2 regions of the Rhizobium anhuiense bv. trifolii genome follow, and region 2 is predicted to be linked to the other one. Evidence: predicted binding sites of a transcription regulator. Region 2 holds the regulator's gene; the other holds the start of a gene.
What was found. Region 2 encodes PhoB, which activates phosphate uptake and scavenging genes when phosphate is short. Its sites were predicted from a motif close to TGTCATNNANCTGTCAT; they were not measured.
Positions count from the first base shown of each region.

Region 1 (9,037 bases), 2.1 Mb from region 2:
ACGCTGCACTGACCAACAGAACATTCAAGGATTGCGTGAGTCCCATGTCTGTCTCCTCGCGTTAACCGGCCAATAATATGTCTGAAATATGTCGGTTGGAAAGCGGATTTTATGCTGCGCTGCAGAAGGGATCAGTGGATAAGTCGAATGCAGTTTCGGTAAGCCTTTGAAATAAATCGATAATTTTCGATTAATTTTTGTTCACAGATTTTAACATGCCGTTAAATCAGGCGATTTCGGATTTACTTATGCGCCAAAAACATGGCGGACCGGCAACCGGTTGAAAACATGCGGAATTCGCAACCGGTTCAGGCGGTTCTCAGCAGCAGGCGATAGGCGCGGCCGTCGAGAATGACGAGACCGAAACCGATCAGCGCCATACCGGCAAGTTCGCCAACTTCAAGCCTTTCGCCAAGGAAAAGCACGCCGAGCAAGATGGCGCTCGGCGGCACCAGCAGGGTGACAAGCGAGGCATTGGTGGCGCCGGCCGCCGCCATGATCCGGAAATAGAGGATATAGCCGAAGGCGGTCGACAGCAGTGCCAGCGCCAGGATGGCAAGCAGCGCTTCAAGCGGCGGTGCGGCCAGCGCCCAGGGGCGATCGGTGAGCAGCGACAGCGGCAGTGCAATCAGCGAGGACGCGGTCAACTGGCCGGCTGCGGTGACAGGGGCTGGAACATCCCTGAAGCGTTTGCCATAGGTGGCGGCGAAGCCATAGGAGATGGCGGCAAGCACGGGAAGCATCAGCGCCCAGAGCGGCGCTTCGCCACCAGCCGAGATGCCGGGGCCGATCAGCACGATCGTGCCGAGGAGGCCGACGAGGCAGCCGACGATCTTTGCCGGGGACAGTTTCTCGTCCGAGGTGAAGTGGTTGGCGATGAGCACGGTCCAGATCGGCGTCGTCGCATTCAGGATCGCCGCAAGGCCGGCGCCGATGCGGGTCTGGCCGAAGAAGATCAGCGCGTGCGGCAGAGCATTGTTGATGAGCCCGAGGATCAGGAACTCGCGCCATCGGGCCTTCAGGATCGCATAGAGGTCGAAACGGCCGGCGACATAGACATGCAGCGCCAGCGCTGCCAGCAGCAGCCTGAGGAAGACGAGGGTCAGCGGCGGCACGTGCTGGACGGCGATGCGGGCGAAGAAAAAGGAGGCGCCCCAGATCAGGCCGAGCAGGACCAGCAGGCCCCAGGTCCAGGCATTCATTCTGCTGTCCACGCCGGTTCCTCCACCGCAAGCCGTTCGTTTCGCCGAAAACCGGCACCGGTTTTCGGCGTGAAGCTTTAGCGCAGCAGGCGGATCGCGCCACCCGTTTCTTGCGAAACGGGCGGCAAGGTGTCAGCGGGGATCAGAGGGCGTTGAGAAGGGCAGGCGTCGCCCAGCCGTCGGCCGGCATGCCGAGGCGCTGCTGTTCCTTCTGGATCGCGACACGCGTGCCGGAGCCGAGGATGCCGTCGATCTCGCCGACATCATGGCCGAGCGACTGCAGCTTGGTCTGCAGCGCCTTCATCTGGTCGCTGGCGAGCCCCTGTTCCGGCACGCCCTTGAGATAGGGCTCGGCGCCGGAAAGACGCGTGCCGAAATAGGCGGCAGACGTCGTGTAGATAAACGACTTGTTCCATTCGAGATAGATTTTGAAATTCGGATAGGCGATGAAGGCCGGCCCCATGCGGCCCTGCGGCAGGACGAGGTCGCCTTCGAGGTTGCCGAAGGCGGTATTGCCGTCACGCGGCTTGACGCCGAGCGCAAACCATTCTCCCGCTTTCATCGTGCCGCCGAGGCCGGATTTCTCCCAGGGCAGGTTATCGGGCAGGGTCACTTCCTGCAGCCAGGGCTGGCCGCGCTCGAAGCCGAGATGCTGGATGAATTTGGCCGCCGTCAGAATGGCGTCCGGGCTGCTCTGCTTCAGGCGGATATGGCCATCACCATCGCCGTCCATGCCATAGGCGATGATGTCGCGCGGCAGCATCTGCACCTGGCCGATCTCGCCGGCCCAAGCGCCGGTATTGGTGGCGGGGTCGAGGTCGCCGTGTTGAACCATCTCGACCAGGGCGATCAGCTGCGGGCGAAAGAGTTCCGGGCGGCGGCAGTCATGCGCCAGCGTCACCAGGGCGTTGCGGGTGTTGAAATCGCCTTGGACGGCACCGAAATCGGTCTCCATCGCCCAGAAAGCGGTGATGACGCCCGGTGGAACGCCGAATTCCTGCTCGGCGCGGGCAAAGACGTCGGCATATTGCTTCATCTTCTGGCGGCCGATGTCGAGGCGGCCCTGGCTGACGGTGCGCTGGGAGAATTCGAGGAAGGTCTGCTTGAAGACGCCCTGGGCGCGATCCCGGCTCAGCACCTTGGGGTCGATCTCGGCGCCGGCAAAAGCCTCGTCGGCGGCCGCCGCGCTGGCGCCGGCTGCGACCGCATCTTTCTTGACACCTTCGAGGAAGGCGGAGAGATCGCCGCCGCAGGGCGCTGCCGGGGCTGCGTCCGTGGCCTGCTGGGCCGCCGCGCCGCCTGCGAGGGCGAGGGCAAACAGAAGGGCGAGTGCAGAGCGGCTTGCGAGCGAGCGGTGCATGGATACGGTCCTTATATCAAAAATATTGCCGTCGCTTTCACAGATGAATGTGACGGAAGCAAGAAACATCGCAGGACGTTACTAAGAATTTCTATCCTTGGAAACGGCCGCGACCCAGTTGTTCCAGTTCTTTGCGCTGCCGGCAAAGACATTGATATCTGTGGGACCGCTGATGCCGGGGATAACGCCGGTAGAGGTATATTGCCAGAAGGCCCAGCGGCGGTCTGTATAGGTCACCTCAGGGTGTTTTGCCACCGAACGGACCCAGAAATGATAATCCTGGAAGTAGCCGGCGAGATTGTCGCGGTGGAAATCGACCGAGGTGTAGATGATCGGGCGTTTGCCGTAATAGGCCTCCAGCCGGTCCATGAAACGCTGCATTTCGGCGCGTACGGTTTCCGGATCGGGACGGTAGCGGCAGGTCTTCGATTCGGCGTTCCATTCGACGTCGAGCACCGGCGGCAGGCGCATGGCCTCCTTCGGCACGTTGCGGATGAACCAGTCTGCCTGCTGATCGGCCGAAGAGCAGAAATAATAGAAATGATAGGGAGCGTGCGGGATGCCGGCGGCGCGGGCCTCACGCCAATATTCGTCGAAGCGCGGATCGACCCTGTCCTTGCCTTCGGTCGCCTTGATGAAGGCGAAGGCGACGCCGGAATTCTTGACCGTGCCCCAATCGATATCGCCCTGCCATTTGGAGATGTCGATGCCGTGGATCTGGTTCTGCTGCGGATGCTTCGGGCCGAAATCCTGCGGATCGGTGTCCTTGAAACGCGTCTTCGGCTTGATCGAAGCCGTTTCGAGATAGTCGTAACCGGAAGAGGTGCAGCCGGCCAGCATGATAGCCAGGGGCAAAACGCAAAACAAAAGCCGGCGCATGGGCGTCCCGTCGTAACTCGAATGATCTCTTTGCCCCACAGCCTGACCTTCGAAAAAGACGAGTCGGCAGAGGAATAACCCTCTTTTCACCATATCAACGTAAAAAATCGGTTAGTTTCAAGCGAATTATCAGCGCTTGCTGATAATGGCCGCCCGCCAGGCATAACCGCCGCCAACGGTATCGAACAGCAATGTCGCGTTGTTTTCATGGGCTTGCGCTTCCAGGACCTCGCGCAAATCGGGCCGCGGAGTGACGTGGAATTTCGCAAGCCAGGCCTGCAGCATGCGCCGGAACCAGCCCGGCAGGCCTTCCTGCTGGCCGAAATCGACGATGTGCAACTGGCCGCCGGGATTGAGTGCGGCGATTGCTGCATCGACGGCGCGCTCCCAGTCGGGGATCATCGACAGGGCATAGGAAATCAGGATGCGGTCGAAGCCGCTGACACCGAATTCGCGCGGCGTGAACGCCGTGGCGTCGGCGACGCGGAAGTCCGGGATCGTCGCCTTGGTGGCGAAGGTCTTGCGCGCCGAAATCAGCATTTCCTGAGAAATGTCGAGGCCGAACAGCTTGGCGGTCGGGAAATGCCGATGGGCGAAGGCCATGTTGCGTCCGGTGCCGCAGCCGACTTCGAGCAGCGTGCCGCCCTCCGGCACGTCGAGCTTGCGGATCGTGCTGTCGCGGCCGAGAAGGTAATATTTGCGGGTGAGGTCGTAGATATGGCGCTGATAGCGGTACATGCCATCCATCAGGCCGGCATGTTCGTCGCTCTTTGCTGCCGTCTCAGTGCCGACCTTGCTCACGCCTTCTTCCCGTAAATGTGGAAGCCACCATAGATTGCCGAGCGATCGAGCGCCGTCAACTCACGCGACTTCTCCTCGAAATAATCCCACTGGTCGCGGATCATCGGCGCCAGGCGGCCTTCGATGATGCTTTTTTCAGCGGCGGTGCGGAAGATCACGCGGGCGCCTTCGCGCGCCGTGCGAGTGATCTCCCGCCAGACGTCGTTCAACTGCTCGTCCGTCATCCAGTCCTGCGCGTCGAGCAGGATATAGCGGTCGCGCGAGGCGGCCGGTTCGCGGGCGAGCAACTCGGTGAAGCTTGCGTGGTGGACGTTGACGCGGTCGACATTGGCGCGGATCACCTGATAGTGCTCCGACTTCAGATAGGTCGGCAGCGGGCCTTCCTCTTCGGTGCCGTAGCGGCGGCCGAAGGCCTGCCAGGCGAAATAGTTGTCGCTCATCGGGAAATGACAGGCGAGCTTTTCCAGGCGGTGCTTCAGCACCGGCGCGATCGAATGATCGGCGGCAAGGCTTGCGAGTTCGTCATATTGCTGCGGCGGAATGCCGAGGCCGAAGAGCGAGCTCTTGCGGCCGGTAATCCAGCGCACGACCGGCTTTTCGAACAGCGGCGCGATCTGCTCGTCGAAGAACTGGCGCTGCTCGCGGATCGAGCGGGTCTTGGTCATCTCGCGCAGCTTGACGCCGTGCAGGCGGGCAAGAAGATGGGCCGCGCCGATGAAGCGGCCGAGCAGGCCGGTTTCGTAGATGTTGCGGTCGAAGACGGTGACGCGGCGACGGCCGAATTTGCGGCCGTTCCAGTAGCTGCGGGTCGCCTCATCGAGGCGGGCAGCGAGATGCTGGTCATAGGCGCGGCTGTTCGACTTCTCGTTCGGCATGGCCAGGAAGCGGACGAGATCGGCGTGGCCGGGAAGATGTTTGAAGGCCGCAAGCTTCAGGCGGTTCAGAGCGATATGGTGCGGGTTGAGGTCGACGACGTCGATCGAGGCCGGCGCCTTGGAGAGATAGGCGAGCATGTTGCAGCCGCCGGAGCCGATGGTGACGATGCGATGGTTGGGCTTCAGCTCCATCGCCTGCATGTCGAGATCCGGATCCTCCCAGATCTGCGGGTAGACGAGGCCGGAGAAGAGAAGACCGAAGAGACGTTCGGAAAAGCCGTCCTTCGAAAAAGCCTTGTGGCGGAGAAGGGCGTCCTTGAGTTTCCGGTTCTTGCGGAAGCCGGCATCCGGTGCAAATTCTGACATGAGTCTGTCACCTTTTTAGCGTTCAGGGCGTGTAGCGCGCCTCTGCTACAGTTTGATGACGTGGGCTGTGGGGCGCCGTTCTTCGGAGACTTCGACCGGCTCGGAAGACCGACCGGGATGGCTCTCCTGGGAAAGTGATCGGGACGACAGGCCTTCTTGGCTTTGGCCCCTTTTCGGCGCCTGCGATTCCTGCTTCTCTCCCGGCATGGAGGAATGCCATGCGATTTGTCCTGCGTATCCTGAAGGCGCTTGCTCTCCTTGTCGTTCTCGTCGTCTTCGTCGCCGCCGGCTGGCTTTTTATTCAGCCGCCGGAACTGCTGCGTGTCGGTGACGGTTACGCCGCCAAGATCGTCTGCTCCAACGTCTTCATCGCCGGTCGCGGCGCCGAGGATGTGCTCCATGACGACGTTCAGGCGCCCGGAAATCCGCTGCTGCGGCTGATACGCGTCAGCGTTGACCACGACAAGGAACGGGTGACGGCGCGCTTCATGGGGCTGTTTGCGCCAAGTTATGCGCTCTATCGCGGCGCCTTCGGCTGTACGAGCGTGCCGGACGGCGATTTCGAGGCGGCGGCGAAGGCCGTGCCCTTCGATGCGCCTGTTAAAATGGAGACGAGCGACGCCTTGTGGCCGGAGGGCGAGGGCACCGGCAATCCGGCGGACGGGAAGATTGCCGCACTGCTTGCCGATCCCGGAATTGCCGGCCCGGCAATGCGGGCGATCGTGGTGGTGCACAATGGCCGCGTCGTCGCTGAAGCCTATGGCCCCGGTTTCTCGGCGAAGACTCCGCTGATCGGCTGGTCGATGACGAAGACGGTGAACGCTGCGATTCTCGGCCGGCTGATGCTCGACGGCAAAATCTCCTTCGACGACGACGAACTGCTGGCGCAGTGGCAGAAGGATGCGCGCGCCAAGATCAAGGTGTCCGACCTGCTCGGCATGGAGAGCGGCCTTGCCTTCAACGAGGATTATGGCGATGTCGCCGATGTGACGCGCATGCTCTATCTCGATCCAGACATGGTGTCGCTGCCGGCCAATGCACCGATGGAGGCGCCGCCCGGCCAGCGCTTCCGCTATTCGAGCGGCACGGCCGTGCTGTTGTCGCGCATCTGGATGGACAGGGTCGGCAATCCACAGGCGGGCTTTTCCTATCCGCACGACGCGCTGTTTTCGCCGCTCGGCATGACGAGTGCGGTATTCGAACTCGATGCGCGCGGCACGTTTGCCGGCAGCTCCTATCTCTATGCGACGGCGCATGACTGGGCGCGCTTCGGGCAGTTCCTGCTGCAAGACGGCGTGTGGAATGACCGGCGACTGTTGCCGGAAGGGTTCGTCGGCGCCATGCGCACTCCGACGGTGGCTTCGAACGGACGTTATACGCAGGGCCAGGCCTGGCTCGCTCCTGGCGGCTCAAGCGCGGCGTTCGGACTGCCGGAGGATACGTTTTTTGGTTGACGGGGCATGACGGGCAGAGCATGGCGATCGTGCCCTCCGCCAATCTGGTCGTCGTCCGGCTCGGCCTGACGCCGAGCTGGCTCGGCTATCAGCCGCAGGTGCTTCTCAAGAAGATCCTGGCGGCCTTGCCGCAAGCGGGGGAGCCACAACAGCAGGCTGGGTCGCAGCAACAGGCGCAGCCGCAGCCATAGGCTGCGATCGCCGTCTCAGCAATGCTCGATGTCAGTAATTACCCTGGGCGATGTCGGTCATGCCCTTGCGCTTGGCGTCGTAATAATAGCCGCGCGCATAGAGGCGGACGGCATCGTCTTCCTTGCTGTCGGAGACGAGCCAGGCGCCACGCAGATATTTGGCGGCATATTTGATGTTGGTTTCGGCATCGAAGAGCCCGCCCGGGGCGCCGTCATAACCCATTGATTTGGCGGTGTTGTATTTGATCTGCATCAGGCCGAAATAGCCGCGCTTGTTGTAGGCCTTCGGATTGTAGCGGCTCTCGCGATGGACGATGCGGTGGAGCAGCGTCTCGGGAATTTCGTAGATCTTCGAGTATTTCTGGATGAGCTTGGTGACGAAGCTCTTCTCCACTGTCGGCGCGTCGTCTTTGTCGTCGTCGCTGAACATCGGGGGTGCCGTCGGCGGATCGATCGGCCCGGATTCGTCGAAACCGTAGTCCATGCTGGCACGCGGCGTGGTGTCGACGGCGGCAAGTGCTGCAAGCGCGCTGTTCTGCGGTGTCGCGGCAAAGGCAAGCTGCGTCGTCGGCTGTGCCGGCGTTCCCGGACGCGGCGTCGGCACGACGGACTGGATTGCCGTCATCTCGGGCGTCAGCGGGATCTGCGCATAGGCTGCAGGCTGTATGCCTGCCTGCATGGCGAGGTCGGTAGACTGAGAGGCTGTTACGGTTGGCATCGCCGTCGCAGTCAGGGAGGGGGATGGCTGGGGAATGGTGGCGCCGGCAACCGCCTGACCGGCAGCACCTTCGGCTGTCGGGATCGCGGCGAGTGTTTCATCTTCGCCGGGTTTCGGCATCGGCACCACGGTCTGGGCGGCAGTCAGTTCGGCCTGCGATGTGTATTCGACGCTCGTGCATCCCGTCATCACACCGCAGAGTATCGTGGAAACGACAAGACTGCGTTTCAGGCCGGATAATCCGATCGCTACCATTCCGCCACTTTCGTGAAATCGCGCCGCCCCGGCTGCGTATAAAAGTTACCAAAAACCTTAAGCCCTGGTGACCCCATTAACCTATTCGTGGCATTCCGGCAACCACGCAATATTTCTATGCTGCAATACGGCGATACCCGGCGGTTACGGCGCCTGCAGCGATCAGCAGGGTGCCTCCCGTTCGGTTTACGGCGCGCTGGATGCTCGCCTTGCGAATCAGTCCGCGCGCGGTATGGGCGAGAAACGCGTAGGTGGAGGCGTTGAGGATCGCCAGCACGAGGAAGGTCGCTTCCATGATCGCCATCTGGCCGACGAAGGGCAGGGCCGGATTGAGGAACTGCGGCACGAAGGCGACGAAGAAGATGATGCTCTTCGGATTGAGGGCGGTGACGACATAGGCGTGGAGGAAAATCTTGAGCGACTTTTCCTCCGGCAGATTGTCGTTGTCGGCAACCGGTTCGCCGATGATGGGAGCCCGCCAGAGCTTGACTCCCAGATAGATCAGGTAGGCGCCGCCGATCCACTTCAACACGGTGAAGAGGGTGGCGGAGGCGGCCAGAACGGCACCGAGACCGAAGAGGGAAGCCGTCATCGCGGTGAAGTCACCAAGCGCCACGCCGCTCACCGTCGCAAACGCCGTCCTGCGCCCATGACCGAGCGCATAGGAAACGACGAGCAGTATCGTCGGCCCCGGTATGGCCAGCATGATGGCCGATGCCGCCGCAAAAGCGAGCCAGGCTTCAAATGACATGGTGTCTCCTCCTATTCCTCAGGAACAAGCAAAGACATCATATTAACCATCCGTCAATCACGCTTCTTTGTATTTCTGACCTATATTGTCCATGACTTCGGCAAACCATGCCGTCGACAGGTCAAAAGCCTTGCCGCCCTTGATGCGCGGGAATTCTATAGTGCGCAACTTACCGTTCTGCGCTT
Region 1 covers NZ_CP098803.1:3,516,618-3,525,654, reverse strand. Annotated here, with positions in the region: gene NE851_RS26130 (DMT family transporter) at 309-1,214, opposite strand; gene NE851_RS26125 (lytic murein transglycosylase) at 1,345-2,562, opposite strand; gene NE851_RS26120 (glycoside hydrolase family 25 protein) at 2,644-3,441, opposite strand; gene NE851_RS26115 (class I SAM-dependent methyltransferase) at 3,571-4,242, opposite strand; gene NE851_RS26110 (BtaA family protein) at 4,239-5,483, opposite strand; partial or broken gene NE851_RS26105 (serine hydrolase domain-containing protein) at 5,702-7,128, shown strand; gene NE851_RS26100 (lytic transglycosylase domain-containing protein) at 7,160-8,101, opposite strand; gene NE851_RS26095 (LysE family translocator) at 8,217-8,852, opposite strand; gene NE851_RS26090 (pyrophosphate--fructose-6-phosphate 1-phosphotransferase) at 8,910-9,037, opposite strand, start outside.
Region 1: a site for PhoB is predicted at 5,528-5,544, ahead of NE851_RS26110 (BtaA family protein). Genes of this name have one in related genera too.

Region 2 (9,037 bases):
GCTGCTCGGCACGGTTTACATCGGCCTGGTCGCTATGCTGGTCGCCGTGCCGGTCGGCCTCTTTGCCGCCATCTACATGGCCGAATACGCCTCGCCGAAGGTGCGCGGGGTCGCCAAGCCGCTTCTCGAAGTGCTCGCCGGCATTCCGACGATCGTCTACGGCTTCTTCGCGCTCGTCACCGTCGGCCCATTCCTGCGCGATTTCTCCGCCCAGATCAGCGGTCTTCTGTCCGGCAGCTATTCGAATTTCATCCAGGCGCAGAGCGTTCTGACGGCCGGCATCGTCATGGGCATCATGCTGATCCCCTACGTCTCCTCGCTGTCGGACGACATCATCACCGCCGTGCCGCGAGCCCTGCGTGACGGTTCGCTCGGTCTCGGCGCCACCCGCTCCGAAACCATCAAGAAAGTCGTCTTGCCCGCAGCCCTTCCCGGCATCGTCGGCGCATTGCTGATGACCGCCTCACGCGCCATCGGCGAAACCATGATCGTCGTGCTGGCCGCCGGTGTTGCCGCCCGCATCCAGATCAACCCCTTCGAGCCGATGACGACGGTGACCGTCAAGATCGTCAACCAGCTGACCGGTGACCTCGAGTTCACCTCGCCGCAGACCCTGGTTGCCTTTGCCCTTGGCATCACGCTGTTCTGCATCACGCTTTGCCTCAACATCTATGCGCTCTACATCGTGCGCAAATACCGGGAGCAGTACGAATGACGGATATTGTTTCTCCCGCCGGCGTCACCGTTTCCAAGGCGCCACCGCGCCGCGATATCGGCATCAAGCGCCGCTATGCCGCCGAGCGCCGGTTCCAGGCCTATGGCATCGCCGCCATCACCTTCGGTCTCGTCTTCCTCTTCATCCTGCTGTGGACGGTGATCGGCAAGGGCTACACCGCCTTCCAGCAGACGGCGATCACCCTGCCGATCGAATTCTCGGAGAAGACGATCGACCCGAACAACAAGCGTGCGACCGACCCTTCGGTGCTGATCGCCGCCAACTATCCGGTTCTCCTGCGCGACGCGATCGTCAAGCAACTGAACATCAATGCCGCAAGCCGCCCTGATGTGCGCGATGCCTCGGCCATGCTGTCGAAGAGCGCCCCGATCCAGCTGCGCGACATGGTCATGTCAGACCCGTCGATCATCGGCAAGACGGTCAATGTCACGGTGCTTGCCGACGCCAATGTCGACAGCGCCAACAAGGGCCAGATCGATCTTTCGGTCGATGAGAAGAACCGCAAGGTCAACGACAAGCAGGTTGGCTGGATGAACGAGCTGAAGGCGAGCGGCGCTCTTCACAAGCAGTTCAACACCGGCCTCTTCGTCAACGGCAACTCCAGCCGTCCGGAGGCCGCAGGCCTTGGCGTCGCCCTCATCGGCTCGCTCTACCTGATGCTGATCGTGCTGGTGCTGTCGCTGCCGATCGGCGTCGCCGCCTCGATCTATCTCGAGGAGTTTGCGCCGAAGAACAAGCTGACGGACCTGATCGAGGTCAACATCAACAACCTCGCCGCGGTTCCCTCGATCGTCTACGGTCTGCTCGGTCTGTCCGTCTTCATCAACTTCATCGGCCTGCCGCGCTCGGCGTCGCTGGTCGGCGGCCTGGTGCTGACGCTGATGACCCTGCCGACGATCATCATCGCCACGCGTGCCGCTCTTCGCGCCGTGCCGCCGTCGATCCGCGCCGCAGCCCTCGGCCTCGGGGCTTCCAAGATGCAGATGGTGTTCCACCACGTTCTGCCGCTCGCCATGCCCGGCATCCTCACCGGCACGATCATCGGCCTGGCGCATGCGCTCGGCGAAACCGCGCCGCTGCTCCTGATCGGCATGGTCGCCTTCGTCGCCAACGCGCCGACGACGCCGCTCGATCCCTCGACGGCTCTGCCCGTACAGGTCTATATGTGGGCCAACGAGGCCGAACGTGCCTTCGTCGAGCGTACTTCGGGTGCCATCATCGTTCTGCTCCTGTTCCTGATCGTCATGAACATGGGCGCCATCCTCTTGCGTCGTCGCTTCGAGCGCCGCTGGTAAACGGAGTTAAACATCATGAACATGTTGACGGAAGCTGCAGTTGAAAAGGCGCTGGATCACAAGATGAGCAACGTCCCGTATAAGATGATCGGAAAGGATGTCTCGGTTTACTACGGCGAAAAGCGCGCGCTTTTCGATGTGAACCTGAACATCCGCGAAAACACCGTAACCGCCCTGATCGGCCCGTCCGGCTGCGGCAAGTCGACCTTCCTGCGGAGCCTCAACCGCATGAACGACACGATCGACGGATGCCGCGTCACCGGCAAGATCACGCTCGATACCGACGATATCTATGATCCGGATATCGACGTCGTCGAACTTCGCGCCCGCGTCGGCATGGTCTTCCAGAAGCCGAACCCGTTTCCGAAGACGATCTACGAAAACGTCTCCTACGGCCCGCGCATCCATGGCCTGGCCAAGTCGAAGGCCGATCTCGACCAGATCGTCGAGACCAGCCTGCAGCGCGCCGGCCTCTGGAACGAGGTCAAGGACCGCGTGCATGAATCCGGCACCGGCCTGTCCGGCGGTCAGCAGCAGCGCCTCTGCATTGCCCGTGCCGTCGCCGTCAGCCCTGAGGTCATCCTGATGGACGAGCCCTGCTCGGCGCTCGACCCGATCGCCACCGCCAAGGTCGAGGAACTGATCCACGAGCTGCGCGAGAACTACACGATCGTCATCGTTACCCACTCCATGCAGCAGGCCGCGCGCGTCTCGCAGCGCACCGCCATGTTCCACCTCGGCAATCTCGTCGAGGAGAACGACACCGACAAGATGTTCACCAATCCGGACGATCCGCGCACCCAGGATTACATCATGGGTCGCTTCGGCTGATCCTGGCGTCACCAAGCCTTTCCGTTATTCGAGGATAAAGCCCCATGGCATCGACACATATTTATTCTGCCTATGATGATGATCTGAAGTTCCTGTCCAGGCGGATTTCCGAAATGGGCGGCCTGGCCGAGCAGATGGTCGCCGAAGCCGTGCGGGCGCTGGTCAACGGCGATACCGCGCTGGCGCAGAAGGTCATCTCCGACGATGTGATCCTCGATCACGCCGAACGCGAAATCGGCGACAAGGCGATCGTCACCATCGCCCGCCGTCAGCCGATGGCCGCGGACCTGCGCGAAATCATGGGCTCGATCCGCATCGCCGCCGATCTCGAACGCGTCGGCGACCTCGGCAAGAACACCGCCAAACGCGTCATCGCCGTCCAAAGCACCGGCGTTCCCCGCAAGCTCGCCCGCGGCCTCGAGCATCTCTCCGAACTGGCGCTCGTCCAGCTCAAGGAAGTGCTCGATGTCTACACCAATCGCTCCGCCGACAAGGCGAACGCGATCCGCGAACGCGACAACGAGATCGACGCGATGTACACCTCGCTGTTTCGCGAGCTCCTGACCTACATGATGGAAGATCCGCGCAACATCACCAGCTGCACGCATCTTCTCTTCTGCGCCAAGAACATCGAGCGCATCGGCGACCACGCCACCAACATCGCCGAGACGATCTTTTACATGGCGACAGGTGCGCAGCCGGAAGGCGATCGTCCGAAAGACGACAGCGCCAACACCGTCGGCGCGGTAACCGAATAACCGCCCGGGCCGGACGGCCGGGCTAGAAGCTTGCGTGCGCGCCCATCCGGGGCGCGCAAAGAGGTCGCAGCCAATTCTGAATTTGCGCAGGGTGCATTGCTTGAACCATCCCCGGTTCAAGGATCATGCGCGAGGAGACCGACACGCATGATCCCGAGAGTTGCAGTTGTTGAAGACGAGGAAGCCCTGAGCGTGCTTCTTCGCTACAATCTCGAAGCGGAAGGCTTCGAGGTCGATACCATCCTTCGTGGCGACGAAGCCGAAATGCGGCTTCAGGAGCGCACGCCCGATCTGCTCATCCTCGATTGGATGCTGCCTGGCGTCTCCGGCATCGAACTCTGCCGGCGCCTGCGCATGCGGCCGGAAACCGAGCGCCTGCCGATCATCATGCTGACGGCGCGCGGCGAAGAGAGCGAGCGCGTCCGCGGGCTTTCGACGGGGGCCGACGATTATGTCGTCAAGCCCTTCTCGACCCCCGAGCTCGTTGCCCGCGTCAAGGCGATGCTGCGCCGCGCCCGTCCCGAGGTGCTGTCGACGGTGCTGAAATGCGGCGATATCGAACTCGACCGCGAAACCCACCGGGTCCATCGCAAGACCCGCGAAGTCCGCCTCGGCCCCACCGAATTCCGCCTGCTGGAATTCCTGATGTCGTCGCCGGGCCGGGTCTTCTCCCGCTCGCAGCTTCTCGACGGTGTCTGGGGCCACGATATCTATGTCGACGAACGCACCGTCGACGTCCATGTCGGCCGCCTGCGCAAGGCGCTGAATTTCTCCAACATGCAGGACGTCATCCGCACCGTCCGCGGCGCCGGTTATTCGATGGAAGCCTGAGGGCCTCCATTCTGATTGCTGACAACGTCGCTCGAGCTAGCGTCTGCCCCTCACCCTAACCCTCTCCCCGTAAAACGGGGCGAGGGGACGTGCCCTGCGACAGGTTAGCGGGGAACGGAGAGGTCGCGGCATATCCCCTTCGCCCCGCAAGCGGGGAGAAGGTGCCGGCAGGCGGATGAGGGGCAGCCATCCGCGCGAACCAATAACCACAAAAAAACGGGCCAGTCGGCCCGTTTCTCATGTGCGGCGATGTTACCCGCTCAGCTGGCCCGCGCTGCTGCCCGGCGGCGTTCGTTGACCGGCTGGTAGGCAAGCTTCTGGTGATAGCTGCAATAGGGCGAATTGTCGGGGGATTCGCAGCCGCAGAAGTGGAAGTCGTCCTTCAGCGGATCGCCGACCGGCCACTTGCAGGTGCGTTCGGTCAGTTCCGTCAGGCCGAGGCGTCGGGAAATCGGAACGACCACGTTGCCTCTCGGCACGTATTCCATTTCCTCGATCGTTTCGATCTCGATCTCTTCCTTCAGCATCGTCGCGCCCTGCTGGCGGGTAACGGTGCGAGTGGCGACCCGTGAGGCGTAGTTCGGCGCGCGCGGCGCAGAAGTATTGCGTTTCGGCGTTCGGGCGGCATTGGCGGTACCGCCGGCCTTGGCACGGCCGGGGAGGCTCAGCCGATGCACCTTGCCGATGACCGCGTTTCTGCTGACGCCACCAAGTTGTGCCGCGATCTGGCTGGCGCTCAGTCCTTCGGCCCAGAGCTTCTTGAGTTTCTCGACCCGCTCGTCTGTCCAGTTCATGCCCTGTCTCCACCTTTTGCGTTGGTGATGGCAGAATCCCTCACCGTTGTCCCGGAAGGCTCCGAAACAAGAAACGCTTGATCAATTTTGGTGACTAGTTCCGCCGCATGCAGTCTAGTAATTGAACTTTAACCTAGTGTGAGGCTGACTCCGTGACAAGAGTCGCATGAATCCGGATGAATCGAATTTCAAGTTTTCCCCAACTTGCTGCCCCGGCGTGGCATTTCTGCAATAATGCCTGTTGAGGACGGATAATGCTGCTGTACAAGCTTGCTGCATGCGCTAAGGGCGCAGTTTTGTTGACATTGCAGCGCGAAAAGGAAATAGTGCCAGTCGCCGCCGCAAGGCGGCATTTTTGATTTTTCGGGCCTGGTTTTCTTAGCCGGAGTCCGGAGCTTGATAACATCGATGGGAGATCGCGCTATGGCTGAAGCCGCGCCGCTTTATGACACCTATTCTCGTGCCCCGTTGCGGTTCGAGCGAGGCGAGGGCGTGTGGCTGATCACCGAAAGCGGCGAGCGATATCTCGATTTCGGCGCCGGCGTCGCCGTCACTTCGGTCGGCCACAGCAATCCGCATGTGGTCGGCGCGCTGAAGGAGCAGGCCGACAAGGTCTGGCATCTCTCCAACATCTATGAGATCCCCGGCCAGGAGCGTCTGGCCAAACGGCTGACCGACGCCACCTTCGCCGACAAGGTGTTCTTCACCAATTCGGGCGCCGAGGCGCTCGAATGCGCGATCAAGACGGCGCGCCGTTATCAGTATTCCAAGGGTCATCCCGAGCGCTTCCATATCATCACCTTCGAGGGCGCCTTTCACGGCCGGACGCTGGCGACGATCGCCGCCGGCGGCCAGGAGAAATATCTTGAGGGCTTCGGCCCCAAGGCGCCGGGTTTCGATCAGGTGGCTTTCGGCGACATCGAAGCGGTGCGCGCCGCGATCACCGATGCCACCGCCGGAATTCTCATCGAGCCGGTGCAGGGCGAGGGCGGCGTGCGTCCGGCCACCCCCGAATTCATGAAGGCGCTTCGCCAGATCTGCGACGAAAATGGCCTGCTGCTGATCCTCGACGAGGTCCAGACCGGGGTCGGGCGCACCGGCAGGCTCTTCGCCCATGAATGGTCGGGCGTCACCCCCGACATCATGGCGGTCGCCAAGGGAATCGGCGGCGGTTTCCCGCTCGGCGCCTGCCTTGCCACAGCAGAGGCTGCCTCCGGCATGAAGGCCGGCACGCACGGCTCGACCTATGGCGGCAATCCGCTCGCCATGGCCGTCGGCAGCGCCGTGCTCGACATCATTCTCGCCGATGGCTTCCTCCAGCAGGTGCGCGACGTCGCGCTTGTCTTCCGCCAGGGCCTCGCCTCGCTGAAGGACCGTTATCCCGATGTGATCGAGGATATCAGAGGTGAGGGGCTGTTGCTCGGCGTCAAGGCCGCCATTCCCTCAGCCGAACTGCTGCAGGCGATCCGCGCCGCCCATCTGCTCGGCGTGCCCGCCGGCGACAATGTCATCCGTCTTCTTCCGCCCCTCGTGGTCACCGCCGAGGAAGCCCGCGAGGGCCTTGCCCGCATCGAGCGCGCTGCCGAGAGCATTCGCGCCTCCAAGGTCAAGAAGACGGCTTGAAGGGATTGCCGCCTGCGGGCGCAGCACAGGTAAGAAGACTATGGCTCCTAAACATTTCCTCGATCTTTCGGCGGTCACGTCAGCCGATCTCAGAACCATCATGAACGATGCGCTCGCCCGCAAGCAGGCCTTCAAGGCCGGCACGGGCGACAAGCCGCTCGCCGGCAAGATGCTGGCGATGATCTTCGAGAAGCCGTCGACGCGCACCCGCGTCTCCTTCGATGTCGGCATGCGCCAGCTCGGCGGCGAAACGCTGTTCCTGTCCGGCACCGAGATGCAGCTCGGCCGCGCCGAGACGATCGGCGACACGGCCAAGGTGCTATCGCGTTATGTCGATGCGATCATGATCCGCACCACCGAGCATTCCAGGCTGCTGGAGCTTGCCGAGCACGCGACCGTGCCCGTGATCAATGCGCTGACGGATGACACCCATCCCTGCCAGATCATGGCCGATATCATGACCTTCGAAGAGCATCGCGGCCCGATCAAGGGCAAGACCATCGCCTGGACCGGCGACGGCAACAATGTGCTGCATTCGCTGGTCGAAGGGGCGGCGCGCTTCGGCTATCGCATGAACATGGCCGTGCCCCTTGGCTCGGAGCCCAAGGATCACTATCTGAACTGGGCCCGCAATGAGGGCGCCGAAATCATGCTCTGCCATGATGCCGACCGTGCGGTCGCCGGCGTCGATTGCGTGGTGACCGATACCTGGGTCTCCATGAATCAGGAACATCGGGCCCGGGGTCACAATGTCTTCCAGCCTTATCAGGTCAACGCGGCTTTGATGGCGAAGGCCGGCAATGATGCATTGTTCATGCATTGCCTGCCTGCTCATCGCGGTGAGGAAGTGACGGACGAAGTGATCGACGGTCCGCAATCCGTAGTCTTCGATGAGGCGGAAAACCGCCTTCATGCGCAGAAGTCGATTCTTGCTTGGTGCCTGGGCGCGATCTGAACCATAATCTGGTGTCGCGAGTCACACACTCGCGACCGCGCGAGCGAAGGCCACGCTGGGCTGTCGCTTGAAAACTAGGAGTGAAAGCCATGGCAGAAGCTGCAGCCGCCCTCGGCCAGTTTGATTTCGCCGGCGATGATCATGTCGTCCCTTTTCAGGTGGAGGGTCTGGATGTGCGCGGCCGTGCCGTCCAGCTCGGCCCGATGCTCGATGCGATCCTCGAGCGCCATCATTACCCCGCTCCCGTCGCCCGGCTGCTTGCCGAAGTCGTCGTGCTGACGGTGCTGCTCGGCACCTCGCTGAAATTCGACGGCAAGTTCACGGTGCAGACCAAGGGCGATGGCCCGGTCGATCTTCTCGTCGCCGATTTCTCGACGCCGGAAAATGTCCGCGCCTATGCCCGTTTCGATCAGGCGCTGCTCAACAAGGCGATTGAAGCAGGTGAAACCGAGCCGGAGCAATTGCTCGGCAAGGGCGTGCTCGCCTTCACCATCGACCAGGGCAAGTTCGGCCAGCCCTATCAGGGCATCGTCGCGCTCGACGGCACCTCGCTGGAGGAGATCGCCGGCGTCTATTTCCGCCAGTCGGAGCAGATCCCGACGCGCGTGCGCCTGGCCGCGGCCGAACTCTTCGATCGTGACGAGGCGGGCAAGCCGCGCCACCGCTGGCGGGCAGGCGGCCTTGTCGCCCAGTTCCTGCCGGAGGCGCCGGAGCGCATGCGCCAGCCGGATCTCCACGGCGGCGACGGCGACACCGGCAACCGCCCGCACGGCGAGGACGATGCCTGGGTCGAAGCCCGTTCGCTGGTCGAGACCATCGATGCGGATGAACTGACGGATCCGCTGGTCGGGACCGAACGGCTGCTGTTCCGCCTGTTCCATGAGCGCGGCGTGCGCGTCTACGAACCGCGCGCCGTCTTCGACCGCTGCAGCTGCTCGCGGGAGAAGATCAAGGGCGTGCTGAAGGGCTTTTCGGCCGAGGAGATCGAAGCCAGCCAGGAAAACGGCGAGATCGCCGTGACCTGCGAATTCTGCTCGACCACCTACCGCTTCGAGCCGGCCGAGCTTCAGCCAGCTGAATAGTAGAGTGTTTGCCAAGGCTGTCCCGCTTGCGCGGATAGCTGCCCCTCACCCTAACCTTACCGGGGTCGAACCACTCGTCTCGACCCCGGTTGGTGCCGGCAGGCGGATGAGGGGCAGGCCTCGGCAATCTCC
Region 2 covers NZ_CP098803.1:829,585-838,621, forward strand. Annotated here, with positions in the region: gene pstC (phosphate ABC transporter permease subunit PstC) at 1-715, shown strand, start outside; gene pstA (phosphate ABC transporter permease PstA) at 712-2,031, shown strand; gene pstB (phosphate ABC transporter ATP-binding protein PstB) at 2,047-2,862, shown strand; gene phoU (phosphate signaling complex protein PhoU) at 2,907-3,620, shown strand; gene phoB (phosphate regulon transcriptional regulator PhoB) at 3,768-4,451, shown strand; gene NE851_RS12695 (GcrA family cell cycle regulator) at 4,712-5,245, opposite strand; gene NE851_RS12700 (aspartate aminotransferase family protein) at 5,669-6,868, shown strand; gene argF (ornithine carbamoyltransferase) at 6,909-7,823, shown strand; gene NE851_RS12710 (Hsp33 family molecular chaperone) at 7,913-8,905, shown strand.